One region of the Ureibacillus sp. FSL K6-0165 genome, then DNA from elsewhere that is predicted to be linked to it. Evidence: riboswitches for the same ligand, from Rfam matches in the RefSeq annotation. Region 1 holds a riboswitch; each other region holds the start of a gene.
What was found. Region 1 has a riboswitch for S-adenosylmethionine ahead of NST00_RS04850 (bifunctional homocysteine S-methyltransferase/methylenetetrahydrofolate reductase). Riboswitches for the same ligand answer to the same signal wherever they lie in the genome.

Region 1 (7,806 bases):
GAATTTGCTAGGGGATACATTATTTATTATGTTGAGAAGATTCAAATATTATTCTTCCCATTTTAAACTTTCAAAGAAGCGATATACTTCTTCAAATACAAGGTCACGTTCTTTATCTACAGTTAAAATGTGACCTGAATTAATAAAGCTTTTAACAGATTTAATGCGCGATTTTACAGAGTTATAAATGTAATCTGCGCTTTGGCAGTAGTATTCATCATCATTTAACCCACGTAAAATATGAACAGGTTTGTCTATTTGATTTAATTTTGCGCTTGTATCATTAATAATGCCTTGCAAGTATTCTAGCTTCGGCATTCGATATGTTTTCGCTAAGTTTTCTGGTTTATCTACATCTTCATTATATGTGCCAGTTAATTTTTTGTAATTAATTGTGTAGCTAATAATACGTTGTTGTAAGCTGTCAACACTTTTAGATAACGCTGGTGCTGACATTGTTACGATTGCTTTAATTGGTCGTTCTTCACCTAGGCGTAGTGAGAAAATGCCGCCTAAAGAAACACCAGCAACCGCAATTTCTTTATACCCTCTTCTGCGAAGTTCATCGTAACCTTCAACAGCGCTATTCCACCATTCGATCGGGTCTGTGTTAATAAGGGTTAAAGGGTCACTTCCATGCCCTTTATATAAAGGAGCATGAACCGTATAATTGCGATCTGCTAAATAACGACCTAAACGCTTCACATCATTAGTGTTGCCTGTAAAACCATGTAGTAATAAGACAGCGCGTTTTCCCGTCTCAATAGTAAATGGTTTTGGCGAAACGATTTTCATTATGAAGTACTCCTTTTATAAATAATGTTACAATAAAATGAAAAAAAATGAAAATATCTTGTTTTTTAAAATGAATTTTGTTATGCAAATCAATCTTGTAAACTTATTATAGATACAGCCTTACATAAATACAATTTATTATTTTTATCAAAACCATTCTAAATGGTTATCAATTAACAAAAGGGGTATGTAAATGGAAATACAACAATTGGAATATTTCAAAGTTGTTGCTGAAATAGAACATATGACTCACGCTGCTGAATTGTTAAACATTTCTCAGCCGGCATTAAGTAAGTCGATTTCAAATATCGAACAAGAAATTGGAGTACCTCTTTTTGATAGGCAAGGCCGTTCCATTGTATTGAATCGCTATGGAAAACTTTTTTTGGAAAGAGTGAATACGATTTTAGAAGAATATAATCGAGCGAAACAGGAAATCAATGGATTGATTATGCCAGGATATGGAGAGGTATCATTAGGATTTATCCACACTTTAGGGATGGAGATTGTGCCTGAATTGATGGCTCATGTTCACGAAAAATATCCGAATATCAAGTTTACTTTAACTCAAGCTTCTTCATTGAATTTATTAGAATTGTTGGAAGAAGGGGATATCGATTTATGTTTATCCCAACGTATTGAATCAAAAATAGTTGATATTGAATGGATTGAATTATGGAAGGAAGAATTGTTTGTTATCGTTCCAGAAAATCATCGGTTTGCAAATAAAGAATTTATCAATTTGTCTGAAATAAAAGATGAACCTTTTGTATCTATAAAAAAAGGGAATGCATTACGTCATATTGTAGACCAATTATTAAAAGATGTGGGAATTGCTAAAACGAATATTACATTTGAAGGAGAAGATCCACATACAGTAGCAGGATTTGTTAGTGCTGGCCATGGTATTTCGATTATTCCAGACATTAAAGGATTGAATGAGTATAATGTAAGAAAAATATCGGTTAAAGAACCCATTTGTGAGCGGAAAATCGGTGTATCATGGGTTAAAGGCCGTTATATGTCTCCTGCTGCAACGAAATTTAAAAATTATTTAGTCGAATATTTTAAATGAAGATAAGGTGTCGATGGTGATGGAATTAGAGATGCAGGAAAGATTTGAAGAGCGTTTACAACAATTGCGTCATTTGCTTACAGAAGAACAAATGCTAGAAGCGAAAAATATATACCAACTTGCCCATGAAAAGAACGTAGAAGCGATGGTTGAATTAGCGGATATATACAGGATCATGGAGGAATATTCTCTTTCTGTTTACTGGTTGCAAAAAGCGAGTAAAGCGGGAAATAGTGAAGCACAATATCAGTTGGCTAATTGCTATTACGAAGGACTTGGCGTTGAAGAAGATATTGAAATGGCTTTTTCATTATATAAAAAGGCAGCAAAAAACGGAAATCCTGATGCAGCTAATAACTTAGCAGACATGTATTTAAACGGTGAAGTAGGAAATGTAAATTATAAGGAAGCTTTAAAATGGTTTGAAGTGGCTGCAAAACAGAATGTTGTAGAAGCAATGTTTACATTAGGAATTATGTATGAGCAAGGAATTGGGGTAAATAGAGATGACGAAAAAGCATTTCAATATTATTTGAAGGCAGCTGAAGGCGGGGATCTCGATGCCCAATATCGAATGGGTTCCATCTATTTTGAGGGTCTATTGGGCAGGGAGAGGAATGTCCCTCTTGCTATTGAGTGGTTTGAAAAAGCAGCGGAATACCATCACATTGATTCAATTTATAATTTAGGGTTTCTATATGAGAATGGAATCGGTGTTGAAAGAAACGGAAAGAAAGCACTTTATTATTATAAGAGAGCTTCGTTGCTAGGAGATTATCAAGCAAAGTTAAATATCGCATATATTTACGAAAATGGGATTGATGTTGAAGTAGATAAAAAAGCGGCAGCCCGCTGGCGAGAACTGGCAAAACAACAAAAGCAAAATGAGTATAATTAATAATAAGCACACTAAAAAGTATTGCATTACTACATTCCATATTCCGTAATGTAGTGGGGATGACAGAACATTACATGCTATGAAGAGATTGTGATTCTAAAGTTGGATTATGAAAAACTAGTTGAATATAGTGAAACAGTCCTTTGTAGTATAGTGGAAAGGGCTGTTTTTTATTGTTTAATAAATTGAATAAATTATCAAAATTCCTTTTGAAATAAATTCAACAGTCAAAAGCATATTTGTTGTTTACTATATTGAAATTTACTAAAGCCGACACAGAAAGAGTTATAAAAAAAGTTTATACTAAAAGTACGGTAAAATGATCTTATAGGAGTTGTAACGAATGAAAACGGTAACGGTTATCGGTGGAGGAATTACAGGACTTTGCACGATGTATTATTTACAAAAACAATTAAAGGAAAACGAAATTCCTGCCCGTTTAGTACTTGTGGAAAAAAATCCGTACCTTGGCGGAAAAATGCACACAGCGCGTGAAAAAGGATTCATCATGGAAACGGGAGCAGATTCCATTGTAGCACGATATCCAAGCGTAATTGAACTTGTAAAGGAACTAGATTTTGAATCGGAAGTCGTATATAACGAAACAGGAATTTCTTATATTCACACCAATAATGAATTACATGCGATTCCAAAGGACTCTGTATTTGGCATTCCTATGACTCTCGAATCCCTAAAGGCGAGCACATTAATTTCAGAAGAAGGGAAACAACGAGTGTTAAAAGATGAGGAAATACCGAATACGAAATTTACGAAGGAAAGTTCCATCGGAGATTTCTTAGAATACTTTTTAGGAAAAGAAATCGTGGAGAAACAAATAGCTCCTGTATTAGCTGGTGTTTATTCAGGGGACATTTATAAATTGTCCATTGCCTCTACGCTTCCATACTTAGTTGATTACAAAAATGAATATGGAAGTATAATGAAAGGTTTGCAAGCAAATCGGGAAAAGTTTGAACGGGAAGCGAATAAAAAATTCCTTTCTTTTAAAAATGGACTATCTCAACTAATTGATCGAATGGAAGAACTGCTTGTGGATGTAGAAATATATAAAGATACTGAAACAGTTCTTGTTGAGAAGAAAGAACAACGTTATGAAATTTCCTTCGCTAACGGAGAAAAATTGGAATCGGATGTTGTTGTGTTAGCATTGCCCAACCAAGTCGTGAAGCAAGTTTTAAATAATGATGAATTAAATCCTTATTTCAACAAATTTAAAAATGCATCAGCCATTACGATGTATGTAGGCTTCGATCTACCAGATTCTATTTTGCCTAAGGATGGCACTGGATTTATCGTTTCCTATAACAGCGACTTATTATGTAATGCCTCTACTTGGACAAGCCGTAAATGGAAGCATACTTCAACAGAAGGAAATCTACTTGTTCGACTGTTTTATAAAGAAAGTAATCCTCGCTACCAAGAATTAGTGAAAATGAGTGATGAAGAGTTAACAAAGGTTGCTTTGAACGATATTCAACTCAGTTTGAATATAGAAGCACAACCTACCATTGTGAATATTACAAAATGGATCGATGCCATGCCAACTTATGATTTAGCTCATCATGAAGCTTTGCAAGAAATAATTACAAAATTAGATAACCTCTATCCGAATCTTTACATTGCTGGTTGCTCTTATTTCGGCGTAGGAATTGGTGCATGCATTGATAACGGGAAAGAAACAGCAAAACAAATTATAAACAACTTTTTAAATAATTCCGACTGATTAACTTGACAAAATGAAGTATTGATTTTATGATGTAAGTTATTATATTGATATTTTAAAATCGAATATGACTTATCAAGAGAAGTGGAGGGAACTGGCCCGGTGAAGCTTCAGCAACCACTAAAAATTTTTAGTAAGGTGCTAAATCCAGCGGCAATTGCCGAAAGATAAGGTGACTTCTAAAGGAAATGACAAGCCTTCTTTCGCAAGAAGGCTTTTTCTATTAGATGAATTGACAGAAAATTTATGAAGTAAAGAAAAGTGAGGGAATTTCGGATGGGGCTACTAGATGCGTTAAAACATAAAGTGTTAGTTGCAGATGGTGCTATGGGAACGCTGTTATATTCATATGGACTTGAAAATTGTCACGAAGAAATGAATATTGAAAAACCGGAAATCATTAAAAAAATTCATAAGGAATACATACAAGCTGGCGCAGATGTTATTCAAACGAATACATATGGCGCTAATCGAATCAAGCTCACTCGTTATGGTTTGGAGTCAAAAGTAGTGGAAATTAACGAAGGTGCGATAGGTGTTGCCAAACAAGCAGCCAAGAACAGTGAAGTGTTTATTTTAGGTTCGATTGGTGGTATCCGTGGTGTTCGCAAAGTAGATTATACATTAGATGAAATTCTCGCAGCAGTTCGTGAACAAGCAGAAGTGCTAATTGCGGGGCAGTTAGATGGTTTGTTGTTAGAAACTTATTATGATTTTGAAGAGCTATGCGAGACGTTAAAAATGTTACGAGCCATGACGGATATGCCCATCATTGCTCAAGTTTCAATGCAAGAGCCGGGCGTATTAATGAATGGCATGAAATTGAATGAAGCATTAAAGCAGTTAGAAAAATTAGGTGCAGATATTGTAGGGGTGAACTGTCGACTTGGTCCATACCACACAATACAGGCTTTTGAACAGGTAGAAATTCCTGAACGAGCGTATTTATCTGTTTATCCGAACGCTTCTTTATTAGATATTGAAGAGGGGCGTGTCGTTTACGAATCAGAAGTAGATTATTTTGCAAGGGCAGCGGTTGAATTATGCAATGAAGGAGTAAGGCTCATTGGAGGATGTTGCGGTACAACACCGAAACATATTGAAGCGATGAAAAAGAAGCTTGCTCATTTTCAGCCGGTTGAAAAGAAAGAGGCAAAACCTCAGAGGGAAATAATCATTCGCGAGGCTGAACCGCATAGTTTTGAACCTCTCCACGAAAAAGCAAAAAGAGCACGTTCTGTCATTGTAGAATTGGATACGCCGAAGCATCTTGAAATTGAACAGTTTGTTGAAGGAGCAAAAGCTCTTTACAATGCAGGGGCAGATCTTATCATGATGGCAGACAATTCACTAGCATCTCCAAGGGTTAGCAACTTGGCAATGGGGGCCATTTTAAAACTGCAATATGGCATACGCACAATGCCACATATTACTTGCCGAGATCGAAACTTAATTGGGCTGCAATCCCATTTAATGGGGCTCAATGCTCTTGGCCTTCATGATGTGTTGGCTGTAACTGGTGATCCAACAAAGGTAGGGGATTTTCCGGGTGCAACAAGTGTTTATGACGTTTCATCGATGGAATTGATATCATTAATTAAACAGTTAAATGAAGGGATTTCTTTTTCTGGCAAAGCACTAAGAAAAAAAGCGAATTTCTCAGTAGCAGCGGCTTTCAATCCTAACGTGAGAGTGTTAGATCGTGCTGTCAGCCGTCTAGAGAAAAAAATTGAACATGGTGCGGATTATTTCATTACGCAACCAGTCTATTCGAAGGAAAAAATTGTGGAAATTCATGAGGCGACAAAACATTTAGATACACCAATTTATATAGGAATTATGCCGCTTACTAGCTTTAAAAATGCGGAATTTTTGCATCATGAAGTACCGGGAATTAAATTATCTGATGATGTGTTAGAAAGAATGCAACAAGTAAGCGGAAATAAAGAACAAGAAACAAAAGTAGGACTAGAAATTGCAAAAGAATTGTTAGATACAGCAACGAAATACTTCAACGGCATTTATTTAATTACGCCGTTTATGCGATATGAAATCACTTTACAACTATTGCAATATATTCAACAACTTGACGAGCAAAATAAAGGAGTTAAAGCAAATGGTTAACCATCCAATAGAGGAACAATTGCAAAAAAGAATATTGATTATCGATGGTGCAATGGGAACAATGCTCCAGCAGGAAAATTTAACACCGGAAGATTTTGGTGGGGAAGAATTTGATGGATGTAATGAACACCTTGTATTAACTAGACCTGATGTCATTTCTAAAATCCATCGAGCGTACTTAGAAGCTGGAGCAGATATTATTTCTACAAATACATTTGGAGGAACCCCACTCGTATTAAATGAATATGGATTAGGTTATAAAGCAGAAGAAATTAATAAGAGGGCTGTAGAACTTGCAAAAGCAGAAGCTGAAAAATATTCAACAAGCGACTGGCCTCGCTTCGTTGCAGGATCCATAGGTCCAACGACGAAAACATTGTCTGTAACGGGCGGTATTACATTTGATGAGCTATCTGAAAACTTCTATATCCAAGCGAAAGCACTAATTGAAGGCGGCGCAGATTTATTGTTACTTGAGACAAGCCAAGATATGTTAAACGTGAAAGCGGCAACCCTTGGTTTGAAGCGGGCATTTAAAGAAACTGGAAAAGAGCTTCCGATTATGGTTTCTGCGACGATTGAGCCAATGGGAACAACACTTGCTGGGCAATCTATAGAAGCTTTCTATATTTCTATTGAACACATCAAGCCAATTTCAATTGGGCTTAACTGTGCGACAGGGCCAGAATTTATGACGGATCATATTCGCTCGCTTTCCGAATTATCTACAAGCTATATAAGCTGTTATCCGAACGCTGGATTACCAGATGAAGAGGGACATTATCATGAAACGCCCGAATCTTTATCGAAGAAATTGCAAGGATTTGCTGAAAAAGGTTGGTTAAACATTGTCGGTGGATGCTGCGGTACAACTCCTGCCCACATAAAGGCAATCCGTGAAGCAGTAGAAGGCTATAAACCTCGAAAGAAGAAGGAAAAATCCCTTGGACATGCAGTATCAGGTATTGAACCGCTGCTTTATGATGATTCAATGCGTCCGTTATTTATTGGTGAAAGAACAAACGTTATTGGATCTCGTAAATTTAAGCAGTTAATTATTGATGGAAAATACGAGGAAGCGGCTGAAATTGCTCGAGCCCAAGTGAAAAACGGGGCGCATGTGATTGATATCTGTTTAGCGAACCCTGACCGAGATGAGCTAGAAGATAT
Region 2 (7,806 bases), 550 kb from region 1:
ACATTTTCTCAAGCCGCTCTTCATTCTAATATGAATTCTCCATAAAAAAGAAATAACCTAATAGGACAAATAGAAGAAGGATGAAGATTGTGATTGTAACTTTAATAGGAGAGATTGGATATTCTCCACCGACTTTGCCCGTTTGGCCATTCACCATAAATTGATAGACTTTATCTCTGTATCGAAAAGTCGATAGCCACAAAGGCAACATCAAATGTTTATATGTAATATCAGAATGGACTGTTGAAAATCGTAAATTTTTAACTACATGGGCGCGATGTTTCCATAAAATATGTTGTGTAATTTGAGATTCTAGATAATGATGAATTTCATTTTTGGCGATTTTCCAGCCGTCATCAAGACCAATACTGTATCGTTCAGCTACAAAACCATGCAAATACTCTTTTTGGTATGGGCGAGCATTTGTTAAATAAAAAGGTTCCACTTTGCTTAAAATATGAGCATCGTAGCGAGTAGAAGCGAGAACAAGGTGATCATCAATAAATTCTTGATAAAATCCTCTTGTACGATACCAGTCAGTAACGGTTTGAGGTTTTCCATCCTTATCGTATACCGTTCTTCTTCTACCATATGTTGCTGTATACTGTGAAGCGGTCTTTGTATCAAAAGTCCAGTAAGGCAAATAGATGCCTGTAAATGCTTCGGCTTTAGCTGATTGTCTAGCCTCATTAGGAGCAAACCATCTCCCTTTTATCCATTTTTGAAAGTTTTCGTTTGCTTGTTCCAATGTTAATTGAAATGGAATAATTCCGTTAGGAGCGATAGAGTGATCGTCTTTAATTTCCATCACATGATTTGATCCGCAATAAGGACATACGTTGGCTACTTCCAACGCATCATAGACTAATTCAGCAGCGCAGGCATCACAAATCACTATCTTTTTTTCGGCTCCCCAACGGAAGCTACTTCTAGCCTCTGCTTGATGGAAATCTAGCTCATCTATTTCTAAATCAGCCTCTAATTCTGCATTTGGAATCTCTTCTGTATGATGACAATAGGGACAAACTAACTTGCCTGAAGCAGGATGAAACTTGATGGAAGCACCACAGGATGGACACTTCGCATCATACTCATCTACTTCAATGAACTCTTGTTTTTCATTGGTACTCATACCAATCCTCCTTATTTGCGATCGTTTTCATCAATCACATCTCCGCATTCAGGGCAGAATTTCGGTGTAAAGGATGGATCTTTTGGTTGCCATCCACATTTATCGCATGTCAGTGCAAAGTTCGCTGGCTTTGGCGAACCGCATTCATAACAAAACTTCCCCTTATTTTCTGTGCCGCATTGACAAATCCAAGTATTTGATGTTGGTCGTTTGTTTCCGCATTCGGTACAGAATTTTCCTTGATTTTTCGCACCACAACTACATTGCCAAACAACATTTTGAGGATTTTGATCGACGGGTTGTTGTTTTTCACCCATTTCAAATAAATCTTTTGCATTGACACCACCTGCTTGCTGAGCCATTTGCAGTCCTGCAAAACCGACAAAGGCTCCTCCTTGATTTTCTGCAGCTTTTCTCATTGCTTCACTTTGAGCGTCAATTATTGTTGCTCCAGCCATAGATGGATTTCTGAACACTGCACTTCTTTGGAGTTGTTTAATCATTTTTTCATCTTCTTCTGAAGCATTGACCGCACTAATACCAAACGAAACGATTTCGATGCCTCGCTTTTTCATCCATTTATCAGATAATACTTCATTTAATGCTTTTGCAATTTCTAACGTATGTTGTGGAAGTTCGCTATAGCGTATCCCCATTGCAGAAATTTTAGCAAAAGCAGGTTGTAATGCTGTTAATAGTTCTGAGCGAAGTTGACCGTCGATTTCAGAACGTTTAAATTCATTTTGAACATTGCCAGAGACGTTAGAATAAAAAAGAATTGGATCCACAATTTTATAGGAATATTCCCCGTGACATCGGATGGAAATATCGATATCTAACCCGATATTTCGATCAATAATCCGGAATGGAATCGGTGTGGGAGTACCATATTTATTACCTGAAATCTCCTTCATGTTAAAAAAGTATACTCGCTGATCTTTTCCAGGCTCTCCACCGAAACTTAAACGCTTTCCAAAAGACTCAAAACTTGCTTTAATTGATTCGTTTAAGTCTCCATAAAAGATGCTTGGTTCTGTAGAAAAGTCATATACGTATTCTCCAGGTTCAGAGCAAAATTCAACTATTTTTCCCTGATCGACAATAATCATGCATTGCCCTTCATTGACTGCTATTATCGAACCGTTGCTAATGATATTGTCGCTTCCTTTACGGTTAAAACTTCTTTTACCGCCTCGTTTTTTTCCTTTGGTTATTAATACATCTGCAGGAATAGAGTCACAGTAAAAATACTCTCTCCATTGGTCAGATAAAACGCCGGCTAATGCACCGACACCCGCTTTTAATAAGCCCATACCATTCCCTCCAATAATCAAAATTTACATATAATTCATTCTACTTTGATTCTCTTATGAATGCATTATTTTTATTGATGTTAAATATCACTAAAATTTATGAAAATTCATACTTGAACACATGATTTCAATCGTGCATGATAAAAATAAGAAAGATTTGAAAAATTATTTAAAAATAAGGAGCCAATGAAATGTCGTTGAAATTTATTCATTATCCTAGATGTACAACTTGTAAAAAGGCGCAAAAATGGTTGGATGATAATGGAATAAAATATGATGCTATTCATATTGTAGAACAAACCCCAACGAAAGAAGAATTAAAATCGTATTGGGAAAAAAGTGGACTACCATTAAAAAAGTTTTTTAACACATCTGGACAAAAGTATAGATCCCTTGGTCTAAAGGATAAACTAGGTTCGATGTCTGAAGAAGAACAACTAGAATTATTAGCTTCAGATGGCATGTTAATTAAACGACCAATTGTTACAGATGGTGAAAAAGTGACTCTTGGGTTTAAAGAAGAAGAGTTTGAACAGACATGGAAGTAATCATCTAAAATAGCTTGTTTTTGAAATTGAAATATGTCAAACTGAAAAAAAGATTACATATCAGATGGAGGGTAAAAGTATGTCAATACCAAAGGAATTACGTTATACGAAAGAACATGAGTGGGTAAAATTAGAAGACGGTAAAGTACGTGTTGGAATAACTGATTTCGCACAATCTGAACTTGGTGATATCGTATTCGTTGAACTTCCTCAAGTTGGAGACGAAATTCAAATGAATGAACCTTTCGGAAGTGTGGAATCAGTGAAAACGGTTTCTGAATTATATGCGCCTATTTCTGGTAAAGTTGTTGAGGTGAATACTGAGCTTGAAGATAGCCCAGAATTAGTAAATGAGTCTCCTTACGAAAATGCTTGGATGATTGTTGTTGAACCTGCAGATTCTTCTCAACTTGATGAATTACTTACTGCAGAACAATACGAAGAAATTATTTCTGAATAATCTGTCTAAAACGCCAGGGAAAGAACTGGCGTTTTTTTAAAATCAAAATATAATATGTAGACAACACTATTCATCGTTTCTTCAGTTCTTATATAATACGTGGGGTGAGTAAAAATGCATTACGAAAAATGTATCATTGTAGAAGGTCGTTCAGATATGTTGAAATTGGCCCCAATTTTAGCGGAAGATGTGAAGATTGTCTGTACAAATGGTACTATAAGTGAAGAGGCGTTACTCGAGCTTATTGAGCCCTATGAAGAATGTCAGCTATATACTTTTTTTGATGCCGATCAATCCGGAGAAAAACTAAGAAAATTAATGAAGAGAATTTATTCGGAGGCTACTCACCTAAATGTTCCAAGAACATATATGGAAGTTGCAAACGCACCACGAAAAGTGTTAGCTCAATTACTGAAAGAAGCGAGATTTTTAGTTCATAAAGAATATTTAGCATAGGAAATGATTGATATGGAAGAATGGACAATAGAGAATTGGGAAGAAAAAGTAAACGAAAATGATATCACAGCATTTTATTTATATACACCTATTTGCGGAACATGTAAAATTGCATCAAAAATGATGGAAGTTATTGAAGAACTTCTTCCACACATTCCGATTGGGAAAGGAAATATTAATTTTTTGGAAGAATTTGCATACGAACAACAAATCGAAAGTGTTCCTTGTCTACTTATAACAAAGGACGGAAAAGTGCATGAAAAAGTCTATGCATTTAAATCCGTACAAAACTTATATGAAAAGTTGATTTTATAGTTGACAGATGATAGATTACGTGTTACATTGTTTCCATAATTAAATAACCGAATAGCAAAAAACTCTTATTAAGAGTGGTGGAGGGAAGTGCCCTATGAAACCCGGCAACCATCATATCATTGATATGATAAGGTGCCAAATCACGCAAAGTATTTATTACTTTGAAAGATAAGAGGAAGTTTTACGATATCTAAGTAGGTTGTTCAACTTCCCTTCTACTTATCAAAGTAGAAGGTTTTTTTATTGAAATGAAAGATTGTATACATAACGCTATAGTCAAAGGGTAATAAAAAGTGTAAAATGCACAATTGTAATATCAATACATATTGCGGTTTATAAAGGAGTACTCAAACATGATTGAAGTAAAAAATGTCACAAAAATCTTTAAAACGAAAAATGGGGAATTAACCGCAGTTGATCATGTAAATTTGTCTATTCAAAAGGGTGAAATTTTCGGAATCATCGGATATAGCGGTGCCGGAAAAAGTACATTGATTCGCCTATTGAATGGACTCGAGAAACCAACGAGCGGTTCTGTCATAGTGAATGGTCTTGAAATTTCTTCAATTAAAGGAAAAGAGTTACGGCTTGCTCGCCAAAAAATCAGCATGATCTTCCAACATTTCAATCTTTTATGGTCAAGAACAGTCGCAGAAAATATTGCTTTTCCTTTAGAAATTGCAGGGGTACCAAAAGAAGAAAGAGAAAAAAGAGTTCACGAATTAATTGAACTTGTAGGTTTAAGTGGAAGAGCGGATGCTTATCCATCCCAGCTTTCCGGTGGACAAAAACAACGGGTTGGTATAGCAAGAGCATTAGCTAACAATCCAGAAGTATTGCTTTGTGATGAAGCCACAAGTGCTCTAGACCCAGAAACAACTGATTCAATTTTGCGATTATTATCAGATATTAATCAGCGTCTTGGGTTGACAATTGTTTTAATTACCCATGAAATGCACGTGATTCGAAAAATTTGCCATCGCGTTGCGGTGATGGAAGCTGGACGTGTCGTTGAACAAGGTGATGTTCTTGAAGTGTTCCAAAATCCTCAAGCTGAAATAACGAAAAACTTTGTGATGCAAGTTTCGGATTCAAGAGAATCAAAAGAATCCATTGAACACATTTTGAAAAATTATCCTTCTGGAAAATTAGTAAAATTAATTTTTGTTGGAAATACAACAGAAAGACCGATTATTTCATATTTAATTAAAGAGTTCCAGTTGGATATCAACATCCTTCACGGCAATATTTCACAAACGGTGAATGGCTCTTATGGAACGTTAATTGTTCAACTTGACGGTGATTCTGAAAATGTCGAGAAGGCTTTGGAAAAACTGAAATCGATGAATATTAAAACGGAGGTGATTACGAATGATTGAGGCATTATTTCCGAATGTAGATTGGACAAAAATGTGGGAAGCAACCTATGACACACTCTACATGACAGCTATTTCTACAGCAGTTACCTTCGTTCTCGGCATAATCATAGGTATACTGTTATTCTTAACAAGTCCACACCAACTTTGGGCTAACAAAATTGTTCATTTCTTGACGGGGTCCCTTGTGAATATCTTCCGTTCGATTCCGTTTATTATATTAATTATTTTATTAATTCCGTTTACAAAATTTTTACTCGGAACTATTCGTGGTGTAAATGCGGCTTTACCAGCGTTAATTATCGGTTCAGCGCCGTTTTATGCGCGTTTAGTATTAATCGCTTTACGCGAAGTAGATAAAGGTGTTATTGAAGCAGCAAGATCGATGGGTGCGAATACTTTCACAATTATATGGAAAGTATTAATTCCTGAATCCAAACCTGCGCTCATTTCTGGAATTACTGTCACAGCTGTTGCTCTTGTTGGTTATACAGCGATGGCAGGAATCATAGGTGCAGGCGGTTTAGGGAACTTAGCTTTCTTAGAAGGTTTCCAAAGAAGTAGAGAAGATGTCACGTTAATGGCAACGATTTTAATACTTGTCATTGTATTTGTCATTCAATGGATTGGTGATACGATTACTGCCAAAACGGACAAGCGCTAATTCAGGTGATGGAGGCGATTTGCCTTTCACATAAAATTTAATGGAGAAGGAGTAATGGAAGGATGAAGAAAGTATTATCATTTTTATTCCTATCAGTGCTTGTGCTAGTATTAGCTGCATGCGGTACAAGTTCAAATTCTTCAACTGATGAAGGAACAAACGACGATCAACAAGCAACAGAAAAAGTAACATTAAAAGTAGGTGCTTCACACACACCTCACGCAGTAATTTTAGAGAAAGCAAAACCAATCCTTGCTGAAGAAGGAATCGAGTTAGAGATTGTACCATATCAAGATTATGTTTTACCAAATCAAGATTTAAATAATGGCGATCTTGATGCAAACTATTTCCAACACATTCCGTATCTTGAACAAAAAGTTGCTGAAGAGGGTTATGATTTAGTAAATGCTGGTGGAATCCACATTGAGCCAATGGGGATTTACTCTAAAAAATATCAATCTTTAGATGAACTTCCTGATGGTGCAACAATTTTAATTTCAAATTCTATCCCAGACCATGGTCGTATTTTATCACTACTTGAAGCAAATGGCTTAATCACATTAAAAGAAGGTATCGATAAAACAAAAGCAACTTTAGAAGATATTGTTGAAAATCCGAAGAACTTAAAAATCGAAGCAAGCGATGCTCCTGAGATGATGGTTACTTATTATGAAAACAAAGAAGGAGATGCGGTTGTTATTAACTCTAACTTCGCAATCGATGCTGGAATTAACCCAGTGGAAGATTCAATCGCAATTGAAGGTTCAGAATCACCATATGTAAACGTAATTGCTGTACGTTCTGGCGATGAAAATAGAGAAGAAATTAAAAAGTTAGTGGAAGTATTGCGTACAAAAGAAATTCAAGACTTCATTCTTGAAGAATGGGGCGGCTCTGTAGTACCAGTGAGCGAATAATAAAACGAAATAACCTCCTAATCGAAAACGATTGGGAGGTTTTGCATGTTTAAGAGAATTAAATAAGGTGACCTTTGCCTTCTTGATTTTGAGTATGTTGGCCATTACGAAACAGTTCTTTAACAATGAAATTATGTTATATCCTCTATTGAAATTGATTTAATCTGGAGAAGAATGTTTGAACAAATTTGATAAATACTTGTTCTGAAGGAGCTAATTCTCTGTTTGTTGGATAAATAATTCCTACATTGCGGGTGATATTTGGATTATCGATTTTCATTTTGATAGTTAACCGTGGTGTAGAATCGTAGAAAGAACTTTCTGGCAATAATGTTACGCCAATTCCTGCTGCTACAAGCCCCTTTAAAGCATCCATATCTTCTCCCACCGAAGTGGCTATAGGAGAAAAGCCTGCTGATTTGCAAGCATCGACTACGACTTTATGTAAAATATATCCTTCAGGGAAAAGGACAAAGTGATCATGACGTAGTTCATCTAAATGAATTTTATCCCGCTTCGCCAGCCGGTGATTGGCAGGAAGCAATGCACAAATGTTTTCATTGAATAAAATCATTGAATCGATTGTTTCATCTTTCTTTGGTACCGGTCCTAAAAATGCAAGGTT
Region 3 (7,806 bases), 1.1 Mb from region 1:
GCTGTTGATAATGCCCTTGGAAGACTACTAGCAAATAAAGATATTCGAATTTTACGATACGGTCGTACAGAAAGCATTGAAGAAGAAGGCAAAAAATTTATTGAGGAAAATGTTGCAGAATATTGGAAAACACAAACCTTTGATGCCATTTCGAAGGAAATTAACCAACATGAGCATAAAGAAGAATTATTACAAAAAGAAATAGAGGATTACAAAACGCAAATTGAACAGCTAACAGAAAAAGTAGCTCAACTTGAACGTGATATTTTGCGAAAAAAGGAAGCCGAGAAAGAATTAAAAGGTATATTTGAGTCGATTGCTGAGCTAAAGAAACAAATTATCTCTAATAATAAAGAAAAAGAAAAAACCGAAAAATCAATCGAAACATTGCAAAACTCTTTAAACGAACGGACAGAAAAGCTCAGAGAAATCGAAGAAACGATAGCAAGCAAAGGTCTTAATCAAATTCAGCAAGAAATTAAAGACGCACAAAAACACATTCGAGAAAGTGAAAACTTAATCCACTATGTTCATGTGGAACAAAAATTGAATGAAGCACAAGCTGAATGGCAACGAGTAGTAGATGAAATCACAATATTGAAAAGAAAACAAGAGGAATTCAGCGATACGTTTAACCAATTGCAATCTTATAAAAAATTAGAAGAAGTAGAAGGATTTATTGAAACTCATGGAATCAAAAGAGGGTTTGTCATTAATCAGTTGCTGCTTGATATGGACAAAATTTATCAACAAATATTGAAATTAAAACCCGCGAAGCAAATTTCTGAACGGATTGAAAAAGCCATTGAATACAATGAAAAAACATTAAAAATTCAAATAGAGCCCGTTCAGCTGCCGCCAAATCATCAATATTCTTTACATGAAGTGAATGAGTTTCTAGATAAATTAGCGCTTGCTTTTAAACAACAAAAAATCAATCGCCAAAATGGAATTCCTTCTATACGCGGCCTATATATCAGATGGCTTTATGTCAATGAGCTATTATTGCAATTCAAAGGATTAGCAGAAGAATCGAAAAGCGTTTTTGAAAAATTAAAAATGGAAGTTGCGGAACAATATTCACTACAATTAGGGCTTAGCGAACAACATATTCAATCGTTAAGCCAAAAAGAGATGCAACTGCAACAATTGATTCAACAATATCATCAAGAACTAAAGAATTTCCAAATAGAAAACACAGATTTCATACCATCTATTGACGAGTTACAAGTTATCATCGACGCATTAAATGAAAAGATTTCTTCACTAACTGAACAACAAGCCAATTATCAAACATATGAACATGAAAAAGCTCAAATCAATCAAGAGATTGCCACAATTGAAAAAGAACTTTCCAATGGTGGAGAATTATTATCGACCATACATAAAGAATTAAAAGAATTACATCGACAAGGCATTGTTTTAGAGAAAAAAGCTGAACAGTTGCAACAACTCATAAAACAAAATCCTGAGTTCGAACTGGAACAAACGAAAGAAAAAATTAAGGATTTCCAATTAAAAATTGAAAAATTACATCAACAAATTGAACTGTTGCCAATCACAAAGGAAATTCAAAAAGAATGGTTTTCATTACTAAATAATTCTACTGAACACGATTTAGATGAAATCCGAAAACTATATGTGAAACATGCAAATGTGATTGGTACAACTTGTGTTGCTTCCGCAAATAAAGATTTTATGGACAATTATCCTATTTTTGATGTCGTCATTATTGATGAAGTATCAAAAGCAACACCGCCTGAATTATTACTTCCAATGTTAAAAGGGAAAAAAATTATTCTTGTCGGTGACCACCATCAGTTGCCACCATTAATCGGTGACGATACATTTGAAGAAACATTGGAAGTAGTTATGAAAGAAAGCGACACTTTTGAAGAAAAAAGGGAACTCGAGAAGCTTTTGGAAGAATCATTATTTGAACGCCTATATAAAAATTTACCTAGCACAAATAAGAAAATGCTAGGAATTCAATACAGAATGCATGAAAAGATTATGCAAACCATCACTCCATTTTATAGGACCGGCAACGAGTCCTTACATTGTGGTTTAGATAATTCTGATGAAGCAAGAGATCATAAATTAAATGGAAATTATGTAAAACGCCATGAACATTTATTATGGTTCGATCTACCAAACGAGCCACATTACTTTGAAGAAAGAATGAAGGAAGGCGCTAGTTTATTTAACTCTTCCGAACTAGAAACAATACGGAAACTATTAATCGATTTAAACGAAGCAACTGCAAAATCAAAAGAACAAGGCTTACTTGAAAATGATGCTTTAAAATCCGTTGGTGTGATTAGTTTCTATCGAGAGCAAGTAAATCGAGTTAATTTGTTAATAGAAGAGTTGAATTTGTCCCATTTACATATTCGGACAGGCTCTGTCGATAAATTCCAGGGTATGGAAATGGACGTTATACTACTAAGTATGGTTCGAAACAATCCACATGGAGAAATCGGTTTTGCAAAAGATTACCGCCGGTTAAACGTTGCATTATCGAGAGCAAGAGAATTACTGATGATTATTGGCAGCTCAGAAATGTTCATGAATCGACCAAAAGCAAAGAACACTAAAGAAATGTATCAATATCTATATGAAGTAGTGGAAAAACAACAAGGTATTCGAAAAATAACAAAGGAGACGTTCTTAACATAAACATGGAACTCCATCAAATACAGCAACAATTAATAAAAAAGCTTGAAAAAGAAAAATCTGGTTTAATCATTCATACCGATATTTGGTGTATTCCGATGCATACGTATGAAATCACTTATCAGCCAGTTCGAAAGAGGACGATGGATATATTAATGAAAATCTTACTTTTCTCTTGCCAAAAATCAACTTTCGAAAGGGCTGAACAGCTCAGTGAAATTTTACTGGTAGAGCCACTATTTATAGAAGATTTATTACGGAAAATGCAAAAAAATGGGTTGTTGATACGGGAAAATAACTATTATCAACTTACCGAAAAAGGAATGAAACAATTTTCTCTAGGAGTATTTGAAGAGGAATTAGAACCCGTAGCAATAGAGCTACTATATAGCCCTGTACATCATCAAATCGTAGAAGGCGATATTGAGGAAGTATTAGACTTTGATGATTTTCCGGAACAAATCTATCGTTATATACGTAATGAAGAGGGGCCAGTAAGTGCACCTTTTATGATGAAAGCAATACAAAACATGCAAGCGACGGAACTGGAAGAAGATCATCAAGAAATCAAATCCATACTATCAATGGAAAATACTCAAGTAAATGATGTCCCTTGTATCGAATTCATTATTTGGAACGCTGAAAACAAGGAATTATTTATCCGCGTATGGAATACATTATTTAATAGTTGGGATCAACAATTAGAACAAGAATTGAATGAGAAAGAGAGCTCGGAATGGCTAACAAAAATGCAGAGTAAAATAAAATAACCTAATATTGCAAATCCCTATTAAATGTGTTAGGATTATCTTAATTTTATAAGGATTCAAAACTTTCTTATCAAGAGAAGCGGAGGGACTTGGCCCAATGAAGCTTCAGCAACCTCTAACGATTGTTAGAAAGGTGCTAATTCCAGCAAGGCTATGCCTTGGGAGATAAGAGAGTGCGTACATGAAATGTTTGTACCCTCTCATTTCCTATGCTGGAATGAGAGGGTTTTTTAATAATTAAATGTAGAATTGGGGGACATGAGAAATGCCAATTAATATTCCGAAGAATTTACCAGCTGGAGAAATTTTAAGAAATGAAAAGATTTTCGTCATGGAAGAAGACCGTGCGTTATCACAGGAAATCCGACCATTAAATATTTTGGTTTTTAACTTGATGCCTGAAAAAGAAAAAGCAGAATTACAATTATTGCGTTTACTCGGTAACACTCCTTTACAAACAAATGTAACATTTTTAAATACAGCTTCATATGAGCCAAAAAATGTGTCAAAAAGCCATTTAGAGATGTTTTATAAAACTTTTGATGAAATCAAGCATCGCCGTTTTGATGGAATGGTCATTACCGGGGCACCAGTAGAACGGTTGGAATTTGAAGAAGTTAATTATTGGAAAGAATTAACTGAAATTTTAGACTGGGCACAAGACAATGTGACATCGATAATTTATATATGTTGGGCGGCACAAGCAGCACTATATTATCACTTCGGAATAGGGAAATTTGAGTTGCCGAAAAAATGTTCTGGTATCTATTCACACACTATAACAGACTTAACAAACGATTTAGTTCGTGGTTTCAATGATGAATTTGTGGCACCTCATTCTCGATACACGTCAGTTTCCTTAGAGGAAGTGCAACAACATCCTGATTTACAATTGTTGAGCTATTCTGAAGAAGTAGGACCTTTTATCATTCAATCAAAAGATAATAAACACATTATGATTACAGGACACTTGGAATATGATGCAACAACCCTTGCCGAAGAATATGAGCGTGATGTAAAGAAAGGATTACCAATAGACATTCCAGCAAACTATTTTCCTAACAATGACCCAACAAAAAAACCAAAAAATAGTTGGAGAGCACATGCCCACCTATTATTCTATAACTGGTTGAACTACTATGTTTACCAAGAAACACCTTACGACTGGCATTTTGTCGATGGTTACGAACCAATTGATTATCATATTTAATGAAAACTGTAAAAATTCTTCTTCCACGGAAGAATTTTTACAGTTTTTTTATTAATAAAACAATTCATACATATGAATGACAATAGCGAGTGCAAAATGAAGTTCTTGAACAAATAAAGAATTCATAATTGGAAATACTCAATAATATGTAAAGGGGGTAATGAAATGTCCGAACAGCTACATTATGGTGATGATTATAAATTTATTCCCGTCACTTCTATATTAAGTGGGGTAGGGCTAAACATTACAGAGGATTTATATCATTTTACAATCCAAGTAGTCAATGTTTGCTTTATTGGTGATCCAGATAAAGACAATCAATGGGTTTTAGTTGATGCGGGAATGCCGAAATCAGCTAATGCAATCATTGAAGAAGCTGAGCAGCGTTTCGGTCAAAATGCCCGCCCAAAAGCGATTCTTTTAACCCATGGACATTTTGATCATGTTGGCGCAATTGTTGATTTAGTAAAACATTGGAATGTCCCAGTATATGCCCATGAAGAAGAAATCCCATTTTTAATAGGAGAACAAAGCTATCCAAATCCAGATCCTACGGTAGATCGTGGACTCGTTGCGAGAATGTCACCATACTTTCCTAAACAGCCAATACAGTTAGATTCTTTTGTTCATGCACTGCCGAAAAATGGAACAATCCCGATGTTACCTGAATGGAAGTGGATTCCAACACCGGGACATTCACCAGGTCATATCTCTCTTTTTCGTGAACGCGACCGTGCGCTAATTGCTGGTGATGCGTTCGTTACGGTGAAACAAGAGTCTTTGTTTAAAGTTTTTGTACAAGAAAAGGAAATCTCTGGCCCACCTAAATATTTTACAACGAATTGGAAATTAGCAAGAGAAAGCGTTACAAAACTCGCTTATCTTCGTCCAAGAGTGGCACTATGTGGACACGGTGTTCCAATGTCGGGTGAAGAATTGGAAAATGGATTAGCCCAATTAGTTCATCACTTCGATGAATTGGCAATTCCGAAAGATGGAAGATACGTTGATGGTTTTGAACATTAACTCACAAAAGCATATAAATAAAGAAAGAAACCGCAACGTTTGTTATACGGTTTCTTTCTTTATTTATATTAAAAACATCGCAACAATTGTCGTCACAAATAATCCAATTACTACTGGAATTAAGTTTCTTCTAGCCAACTCAAATGGACTGACATTACAGATTGCTGCTGCTGGAATTAAAGCCCATGGTACTAAAGTTCCACCACCAACATAAATGGCTGCAATTTGACCTAATGCTGTAAGAGTAGCAGTTCCTTCACCAATCACTGTACCAAATAGATTAGCAATCGAACCTACTAACGAAATACCAGAAAATCCGGAGCCATCTAACCCTGTAATTGCGCCAACTCCTGCAACTGTCACTGCAGCAATTTCAGCGGTTAAAGGCACAACCGCTGCTAGTGCGACCCCTAAATCATTAATGATGCCTTGAGATCCTTCTGGTAAATGATTGCCGATGATTTGAGTAAATCCAGAATCTCCTAAATAGAAGAATGCGGCAATTGGAATAACAGGACCAAACACTTTAAAACCAAATTGGAAACCTTGAATTAAATAACTTGTCGTTTTTTCTAGTCCAGCATTTTTATGGGCAAACATTGAAAGGAGTAATAGAAGTGCTAACGTTGTTCCACCAATTAATGCTGTCGCATCTCCACCAGTTAAATCAAATATAGACATAGCCACTACATTTAATAAGAAGGCAATTGGTATCAATATCGCAAATATTCGCTTTTGTCTCATCGATAAAAGATTTGTGTCAACCTCTTCTTGTTCCTGAGTTTCACCATCAAAATTTCCAATCATGTCAATCGTACCGCGCTTCATATCCCGTTTTAACAATAGAAATGCTACAACTGTCGTAACAATCCCCATCACAATCACTAGAGGAATGCTTGCAGAAATGACTTCGTGAACCGGAAGTCCAGCTGCATCGGCTGTTAATTTCGGCGCTCCTTGAATAACAAAGTCACCAGAGAGGGCAATACCGTGGCCAAACAAGTTCATTGCCATCGCAACACCTAGAGCGGGGAGTCCAGCACGAATAGCAACAGGCAACAAAACAGCACCAAGTAATGCAACAGCTGGGGAAGGCCAGAAAAACCAAGAAATTAGCATCATTAAAATTCCGATTGTCCAAAACGCTAAAGTTGGATTCTTTATAATTTTTGCAAATGGGGAAACCATCACTTCATTAATGCCCGTTTTCAGTAAAACGCGGCTCATGGCAACAATGACACAAATGATGATGATGGTCGATAATAACTCGGTGATGGCATAAATGAAGCTTGAAAACACTTTGCTGATGGAAGCAACGAAATCTCCGGTTGCTGTAATAGACAGCAAAAAAATACCCACTATACAAATTAATGTAGTGTCCCTGCGTTTCACCATAAAGCCGATAATCAATACAATAAACACAACATAGATCCAATGCAGTGCCGTCAACTCAATTCCCATAGTTCACTTCCCTCAATTTATTTTTTGTCTAGAATATGAGGCAAATGACTAATGGGTGTGTGCTTAGAATATTCATTCGATATATTTTGTCTTATATATGTTTTGTGTAAACAAATTAAATAGAAATGGAATTTATTGATAAGGAATCAATAAATGAGCAGTTAGGATATTGATAACCATTCAGAAAATTTTCATGAATTCTCTTTAGTTTCATTTTTTGTATGACTGTTCTATAATTAAATTATAAGTAAAAAATTGGAACAACAAACATTGAAAATGCCATCATAATCAACTAATAGAATGTAACATTAAATCTAAAGATGAAAACGGTTACATAGCTTTGCAATTAAAAAGGAACTATTAAGGTATTTTTGAATATTATACTGTTTATCATATTACTCCTCTCATAGAAGTTCAGCAATCTCCTAGATCATTAAAAATTGAAAGCATATTATTGTTGTTATGCATATCTTTTTTAAAAACTTCTTGTGGTAAGTTTATGCGAAGTCCATAGTTAGATGTTCAGCAATGTTATTTGGAGTCATAACTAAAAACATTTCACTAAGGAGGAAAACGATGATTTACTATGAGGTAATTTGTTCTAGCTGCAAACAAAAATTTAATTTATATGAGGGGTCTTTAAAATATCAATTATTTAAGGAA
Region 4 (7,806 bases), 640 kb from region 1:
AAAAAATTTTGCAGGAAGTGAAACAACTTGAAAAAGAATGGTAGCATTGAATTAATTAGAAAATATCCTTCTCCTAATCCAAATGTAGAGCTTGAGGAAATCGTTTATTGGTCGGAAGGGCTTCGAGTGAAAGGATTGCTTGCTAGACCTATTGGAGATGGTTCATATGAAGCATTATTATATTTGCGTGGTGGATTGCAGTCGGTAGGAATGGTAAGGCCAGCTAGAATTGCGCAATTTGCCTCAAATGGGTTTATTGTATTTGCACCGTATTATCGTGGAAATCGAGGTGGAGAAGGTCGCGATGAATTTGGGGGCGATGACCGACTTGATGCACTGCATAGCATCCAATTATTAAAAGAATTTGCCAATAATGATTCGGTACACCTTTTTGGTTTTTCAAGGGGAGGATTAATGGCTTTATGGATGGGGATTTTGAGTAAAGATATTCGGTCAATCGTCACTTGGTCGGGTGTAGCTGATTTGGCGGATTTGTACGAAGAACGGGTTGATTTAAGACGTACGCTAAAGAGACTTATCGGTGGATCTCCAACAAAATATCCGGAAATTTATGAAGAACGCTCACCAATTTATGAAGTGGACCGCATTCATGCACCGGTACTTATTATCCACGGTACTGAAGATTCCAATGTTAGGATCGAACAGTCCTATAAGCTTGAAAAGGCGCTTAAGGAATCAGGAAAAGAATTTGAAACGTGGTATATGGCCAATTTGGCACACCATTTTCCACCCCATATCAATAGAGAAACGGTCCGTTCTATTTGCAATTGGATGAAAGAAAAAGGAAAGAAGCGATGATTTCAATTCACTCTTTTCCCTTTAATTATTGAAACACTTAGAACGTTTTTCATTAAAGATTTATAAAAAAGCCCATCAAAATTAAATGGCCTGATCAAAAAGTGTAATATTTTTTGATCAGGCTCAAATTCTTTATGATGATTATATTTTCCCTGCGTTGGTCACATCTGACGCGACTCCTTGTCGAAATTAATCTGCGAAGAATGCATGAGCATCAGTCGTAAAGAGAGGCGCCTCAATGACTTATTAGGCGCCTCTTTAATCTTAATATGAGTTTAGAATGGATGGAACGTTGATATTAAACCAATGGTCCACCTTTTTTCAAAATATCTTCTGATACGTTGTTAAATTTCTTGAAGTTTTCTTTGAATAAATCAGCTAAATAACGAGCTTTTTGATCGTAAGCTTCTTTATCTTTCCAAGCTTCACGAGGATCTAGCACTTCGCTTGGAACCCCTTCAATTGCAGTTGGGATGTGTAATCCGAAAATACCATCTTGTTTTGTTTCAACATCGTTTAATTTACCGCTGATAGCAGCACGTACCATTGCGCGAGTATATGAAAGCTTCATGCGGCTACCTACACCGTATTCGCCACCAGTCCAACCAGTGTTCACTAAGAATACTTGAACGTTGTGTTCATCGATTTTCTCACCTAACATTTCAGCATATTTTGTTGCTGGAAGTGGTAAGAAAGGAGAACCGAAGCATGTAGAGAATACTGGTTCAGGTGAAGTAACGCCGCGTTCAGTACCAGCCAATTTAGAAGTGAATCCGCTTAAGAAGTGGTACATTGCTTGTTCCTTCGTTAATTTACTGATTGGAGGAAGCACTCCAAAAGCATCAGCAGTTAAGAAAATAATTGTTTTCGGATGACCAGCAATAGAAGGCATTACAATATTATCAATGTAATGAATTGGATACGCTGCACGTGTATTTTCTGTTAGGCTATTATCATCGTAATCAGGAATACGTGATTCTGAATCGATTACAACGTTTTCTAACACTGTACCAAAACGAATGGCATTATAAATTTCTGGCTCTTTCTCAGCTGATAAATTAATTGTTTTAGCGTAGCAGCCGCCTTCAATGTTGAACACACCGTTGTCAGACCAACCATGTTCATCATCACCGATTAATTTACGATCACTGTCAGCAGAAAGAGTTGTTTTTCCAGTACCAGATAAACCAAAGAATAACGCTACGTCACCATCTTCTCCAACGTTAGCAGAGCAATGCATTGAAAGAATTCCTTTTTCAGGTAACAAGTAGTTCATGATACTGAAAATAGATTTTTTCATTTCACCAGCATATTCCGTACCACCGATTAAAATAATTTTCTTTTCGAATGATACGATAATAAATGCTTCTGAGTTTGTTCCGTCAACAGCTGGATTCGCTTTGAAACCAGGTGCAGAAATAATTGTGAAATCAGCTGTATGAGAAGCTAATTCTTCTTTTGTTGGACGGATGAATAATTGATGACAGAAAAGATTGTGCCAAGCATATTCATTTACTACTTGAATAGATAATTGAGATTCTTTATCTGCTCCAGCAAAGCCTTTAAATACAAATAACTCGTCTTTTTCTTTTAAGTAATTTAATACTTTTATATACAAGTTATCAAACACTTCAGCAGAGATTGGCTGATTTACACTACCCCAATCAATTTTATCTTTAATGCTTTCTTCTTCGACAATAAATTTATCTTTTGGAGAACGGCCTGTATATTTACCTGTCTCAGCAACAATTGCACCATCAATTGTTAATTTGGCTTCTCCACGAGTTACCGCCTTTTCAACTAATTGAGGCACTGACAATTGAGTGTTTATATTTCCACCTTTTAATAATTCCTTCAGCTCATTTGCAATTTCTACTGAATTCATCGATTAAATACCATCCTTTTTTTATTTTTAGGAAAATTAATTGTTGGTTATATAATACAGAAATTAGTATAACACATTAGATGAAATAATCTATACTAATTCTTAAAATTATTTATGAAAATTTTTTGCTTGTAACAAGAGTACCTACTTATAAGTAAATTATAGAATACCGGGTTATGTCAAATTTGAGAAAAAGGAAAAAATATTTGACATTGTATAGTATATTACGTAACATGTTGGTTGAACGGATACTCTTATCCAGAGCTGGTGGAGGGTTAAGGCCCTATGAAACCCGGCAACCTGCATTACTATAATAATGCGTGGTGCTAACCTGATGCAAGGGGTTCCCTTGAACGATAAGAGTGAAAGGTAGAATGTTTAGTTCCTTTCCTCATGCATGTGGATAGGAACTTTTTTTATTCAAGCACAAATGTCGTACTCATTCAACCTATAAAACCTATAAAAAGATAAAAATTTCTTAAAGCCTTTCATCATCTTCGCACTGTTCCTTACGGGCGAATGTTGCTAAGGCAAAATGGATAATGAGTACCGTATCATAGCAGAGATTCGTCTCGTAAATTTAGGAGGAAATTTAATGTCAAATCGTCGACTGTTTACATCAGAAAGCGTAACAGAAGGTCATCCAGATAAAATTTGTGACCAAATATCCGATGCAATATTGGATGCGATACTAGAAGAAGATCCAAATGCAAGGGTTGCTTGTGAAACAATTGTTACAACTGGATTAGTGCTTGTAACCGGAGAAATTACTACGACAACTTATGTCGATATTCAAAGTATTGTTCGGGACACTGTCGCAGAAATTGGATATACGCGTGGGAAATTTGGATTTGATGCAGAAAACTTGGCGGTGCTCACTGCAATCGGTGAACAATCACCAGATATTGCAGAAGGTGTAGACCAAGCCTTAGAAGCACGAGAAGGATATATGACTGATGAGGATATCGAAGCGATTGGTGCTGGAGACCAAGGATTAATGTTTGGATTTGCTTGCAATGAAACTCCAGAACTGATGCCTCTACCGATTAGTTTAGCTCATCGACTTGCAAGAAGATTATCAGAAGTTCGGAAATCAAAAGAGATTCCGTATTTACGACCAGATGGTAAAACACAAGTAACTGTAGAATATGATGAAAATAATGTACCTCGTCGCATTGATACAATCGTCATTTCTACTCAGCATGATGAAGGAGTTACTCTTGATCAAATTAAAGTAGATATGATGGAAAAAGTTATTAAGGAAATTGTTCCAATAGAGTTGATTGATGACGATACTAAATACTTCATTAACCCAACTGGCCGCTTCGTAATTGGTGGACCAAAAGGAGATGCGGGTCTAACTGGACGCAAAATTATTGTGGATACTTATGGTGGATATGCTCGTCATGGTGGAGGAGCATTTTCTGGAAAAGACCCTACAAAAGTGGACCGTTCTGCTGCCTATGCTGCGCGTTATGTAGCAAAAAACATCGTAGCATCTGGTCTTGCTGATCGAGTAGAAGTTCAATTAGCTTATGCAATTGGTGTTGCACGTCCTGTATCCATTTCAATTGATACTTTTGGAACAGGTAAAGTAAGTGAGAGCAAATTAGTTGAGTGGGTCAAAGAACTATTTGATTTACGACCTGCGGGTATCATTAAAATGCTAGATTTGCGTCGTCCAATTTATAAACAAACTGCTGCATATGGTCATTTTGGTCGCACGGATATCGATTTGCCTTGGGAAAGAACAGATGTGGCCCAATTATTAAGAGAGAAGGCAGGATTATAATTATTTTATAAAAATGCAGGCAAATATGAACGCCTGCATTTTTATTTTTCAATGTAAATTTAATATTGTATAAATAATAATAACTTGAATTTTATTTCTTTAATGACTGATAATATTTTCCTTTTTCAACATATTCTTGAATAATGCGATCCATATCTTTACGATCTTCTTCTGTTACTTGACGGACGACTTTAGCAGGATTGCCCATAGCGACAGAATTTGGAGGGATTTTTTTACCAGGAGGTACTAAACTTCCAGCTGCAACGAGTGCTCCTTCTCCGATTTCAGCACCATCTAATATGATGGATCCCATGCCAATTAAAGCGCGTTTACGTACAATACAACTGTGTAAGGTAGCCTGATGACCAACGATGACTTCATCCTCTATGATTAGAGGGTTATTGGGACTTTGATGTAAACAACTTAAATCTTGGATGCTACAACGTTTTCCAATAATCGTTGGTGCAACATCTCCGCGAATCACAGTTCCAAACCAAATTGACGTATCTTCGCCAATTGTAACATCTCCAGTAATCGTTACATGGTCTGCTATAAATACAGAAGGATCGATATTAGGTTCTTTATCTTTATAAGGATAAATCATCGCAAAGCTCCTCATTTCTAAAGTATTATTATGTATATTATCCTAGCAAATAAGAAAATATTTGAAAATAGAACAAAACTAACTTGTAATGACAGAAGTATTAGTGGATTTAGGAGGAACGCTATGTGGAAGTGGGAAACTAAAGAGCAACCGAAAGCTGTTATAGTAATAATACATAGCGCTTTTGAAAACCACCGTTGGTATGCATGGTTAATAGAAAAATTGATGACGGAAGGTTATCATGTCGTGATGGGCGATTTACCAGGGCATGAAGAAGGGTCAAAATTTACGAGGGTTCATGATGAATTAATTGACGAATACTTACTTTTCATTAAACAGCTCATGAAAAGCGCTCTTCAATATCATTTACCAGTATTTATCATTGGACATGGCTTGGGCGGAACCCTTGCAATTCAATTTTTAAGGTCAACGAAGATGGAATGCGCTGGACTAGTATTAACTGCTCCGTGGTTACAGTTGCATAAACATTCCAATTTACTTACAAGTGCACTAGCAAGCATGAACATAGCACCAAGCAAAAAAGTGTCGATGGAGTTTGATAGACGATTATTTACTCGAAATTCTGATGGTTTTCTAGAGATGGAGGATGACGTACCATATCATTCCAATGTTACCGTTCGATGGTATCGAGACATTCAACAATTAATGAAAAATTTGATGACTCAGGATAAGACATTGTCATTGCCCATTTTGCTCATTACCCCTAATCAAGATAAAGTGGCGGATTCAGAAACGGCGAGAAAGTGGTTATTATTGCAAAAAACAAGTGAATTTCAATATAAAGACTGGCCCCATAGTTATCACAATATTTTTCATGATTATGAAAGGGAAGAAGTATTTCTATACATGAGAGATTTTATGAATAATGTTCTACGATCTATAGGATATATAGTTTAATTGAATTATATTGAAATTGGAGGAATGTTCGATATGGACATTCCTTTTTTAATATAAAATTAATAATTTTTTTAAAAAAATGATATCAAAAATATTGATTGTTTTCATAAGTTTTTGTAATATAAAAAATATTCATGATACATAAATTTAAAGGGGTGTGTGTATGTTAGAAAATTTCTTAAACTGGATTAGCGGCATCCTTTGGGGGCCAATCATGATTTATGGGATTTTAATCGTAGGACTTGTGTTCTCGATTATGACCCGATTTGCTCAAATTAGAAAAATTAAAGAAATGTTTGTTTTAATGTTTACTGGAGAGAAATCAGAAGCTGGTGTTTCTTCTTTCCAAGCATTAACGATAGCGCTTTCAGGACGCGTCGGTACCGGAAATATTATTGGTACGGCCAGCGCTATTGCATTCGGTGGTCCAGGTGCGGTATTCTGGATGTGGATTACAGCATTTATTGGAGCATCAACTGCATATGTAGAATCAACATTAGCGCAAATCTATAAAACTAAGAAACAAGGGGTTTATCGTGGTGGACCGGCGTATTATATGGAAAAGGGGACTGGAAAACGCTGGTTCGGGGTAGTGTTTGCGATTGCAGCCATTTTAGCGATGGCTATCTTGATGCCTGGAGTTCAATCAAATGCCATTTCCAGTGCAATGAACAACGCATTTAACATTTCACCTTGGATAACAGGTTTAATTACAATTGCTTTACTTGGTTTCGTTATTATTGGTGGAGTAAAACGAATTGCGAATGCAGCTCAAATTATCGTACCATTTATGGCGGTTGCATACCTATTAGTAGCAATTGTCGTGATTATCATGAATATTTCTGAAGTGCCTGCAGTATTCGGATTAATTATCCGCAGTGCATTTAGTGTAGATGCAACATTCGGTGGAATGATTGGTGCTGCCATTGCATGGGGGGTAAAACGCGCTGTTTATTCCAACGAAGCTGGACAAGGTACAGGACCACATGCTGCTGCAGCTGCGGAAGTATCCCATCCAGTTAAGCAAGGTCTAGTACAATCAGCATCTATTTATATTGATACGTTGCTTGTATGTTCCGCGACAGCGTTAATGATTTTATTCATGGGCACTTACAATACGAATGTGAATAATGCTGATGGAGAATTAATTGTTGAACATGTACCAGGGCATAACTATACAGAATTTACTCAGCTTGCTGTTACTGGAGCATTCCCTGGATTAGATAACTTCGGTTCTGCTTTTGTAGCCTTTGCGTTATTCTTCTTTGCATTCACAACATTAATGGCTTACTACTATATTGCAGAAACAAATGTTGCTTATTTATTCTCCGGTCGCACTGAAGGAACGATTACTTGGATATTAAAATTCGTAATACTAGCTTCTACTTTCTATGGTGCAATAAGAACATCAGATTTAGCTTGGCTACTAGGGGATATCGGACTTGGTTTAATGGTTTGGACAAATGTCATTGGAATTATTGTATTAGCGAAGCCTACTTTCGTTGCTTTGAAAGATTATGAGGAACAAAGAAAAGCTGGAAAAGATCCTGTATTTGATCCTATAAAACTAGGAATTAAAAATGCAGATTTCTGGGTAGAGCGTAATAAATCTCAAAATCAACAAGAAAATAAAGAAAAATAGAAATATAAAAACTGCCGACTTATTTTAAGTCTGGCAGTTTTTTCATTTTCTCCAAAGCAATGATAAACGGAGGGTCGTTTTTTTGATTAATGAATTCATAGCGAAGAACGTGAACATATTTTTGAGGAAGAGATTTTACAAATTCA

Region 2: linked by a shared signal. The riboswitch ahead of NST00_RS07515 (methionine ABC transporter ATP-binding protein) and the one ahead of NST00_RS04850 (bifunctional homocysteine S-methyltransferase/methylenetetrahydrofolate reductase) in region 1 are both predicted to bind S-adenosylmethionine.
Region 3: linked by a shared signal. The riboswitch ahead of metA (homoserine O-acetyltransferase MetA) and the one ahead of NST00_RS04850 (bifunctional homocysteine S-methyltransferase/methylenetetrahydrofolate reductase) in region 1 are both predicted to bind S-adenosylmethionine.
Region 4: linked by a shared signal. The riboswitch ahead of metK (methionine adenosyltransferase) and the one ahead of NST00_RS04850 (bifunctional homocysteine S-methyltransferase/methylenetetrahydrofolate reductase) in region 1 are both predicted to bind S-adenosylmethionine.

What each region holds. Positions count from the first base shown of each region.
Region 1 covers NZ_JBBOQS010000001.1:967,850-975,655, forward strand. The annotation lists gene NST00_RS04830 (alpha/beta hydrolase) at 49-795, opposite strand; gene NST00_RS04835 (LysR family transcriptional regulator) at 989-1,870, shown strand; gene NST00_RS04840 (tetratricopeptide repeat protein) at 1,890-2,768, shown strand; gene hemG (protoporphyrinogen oxidase) at 3,112-4,512, shown strand; SAM riboswitch class I at 4,582-4,686, shown strand; gene NST00_RS04850 (bifunctional homocysteine S-methyltransferase/methylenetetrahydrofolate reductase) at 4,789-6,636, shown strand; gene metH (methionine synthase) at 6,629-7,806, shown strand, end outside.
Region 2 covers NZ_JBBOQS010000001.1:1,517,445-1,525,250, forward strand. The annotation lists gene NST00_RS07480 (hypothetical protein) at 1-45, shown strand, start outside; gene NST00_RS07485 (hypothetical protein) at 26-1,132, opposite strand; gene NST00_RS07490 (SPFH domain-containing protein) at 1,144-2,445, opposite strand; gene NST00_RS07495 (arsenate reductase family protein) at 2,637-2,993, shown strand; gene gcvH (glycine cleavage system protein GcvH) at 3,073-3,453, shown strand; gene NST00_RS07505 (toprim domain-containing protein) at 3,568-3,909, shown strand; gene NST00_RS07510 (thioredoxin family protein) at 3,922-4,224, shown strand; SAM riboswitch class I at 4,287-4,399, shown strand; gene NST00_RS07515 (methionine ABC transporter ATP-binding protein) at 4,578-5,603, shown strand; gene NST00_RS07520 (methionine ABC transporter permease) at 5,596-6,264, shown strand; gene NST00_RS07525 (MetQ/NlpA family ABC transporter substrate-binding protein) at 6,327-7,181, shown strand; gene NST00_RS07530 (LysR family transcriptional regulator) at 7,327-7,806, opposite strand, start outside.
Region 3 covers NZ_JBBOQS010000001.1:2,066,384-2,074,189, reverse strand. The annotation lists gene NST00_RS10305 (DEAD/DEAH box helicase) at 1-2,679, shown strand, start outside; gene NST00_RS10300 (hypothetical protein) at 2,682-3,446, shown strand; SAM riboswitch class I at 3,511-3,618, shown strand; gene metA (homoserine O-acetyltransferase MetA) at 3,712-4,656, shown strand; gene NST00_RS10290 (MBL fold metallo-hydrolase) at 4,822-5,682, shown strand; gene NST00_RS10285 (hypothetical protein) at 5,746-7,143, opposite strand.
Region 4 covers NZ_JBBOQS010000001.1:1,604,588-1,612,393, forward strand. The annotation lists gene NST00_RS08090 (NUDIX domain-containing protein) at 1-44, shown strand, start outside; gene NST00_RS08095 (alpha/beta hydrolase family protein) at 28-819, shown strand; gene pckA (phosphoenolpyruvate carboxykinase (ATP)) at 1,118-2,704, opposite strand; SAM riboswitch class I at 2,956-3,067, shown strand; gene metK (methionine adenosyltransferase) at 3,300-4,496, shown strand; gene NST00_RS08110 (gamma carbonic anhydrase) at 4,588-5,100, opposite strand; gene NST00_RS08115 (alpha/beta hydrolase) at 5,224-6,018, shown strand; gene NST00_RS08120 (alanine/glycine:cation symporter family protein) at 6,182-7,660, shown strand; gene NST00_RS08125 (class I SAM-dependent methyltransferase) at 7,680-7,806, opposite strand, start outside.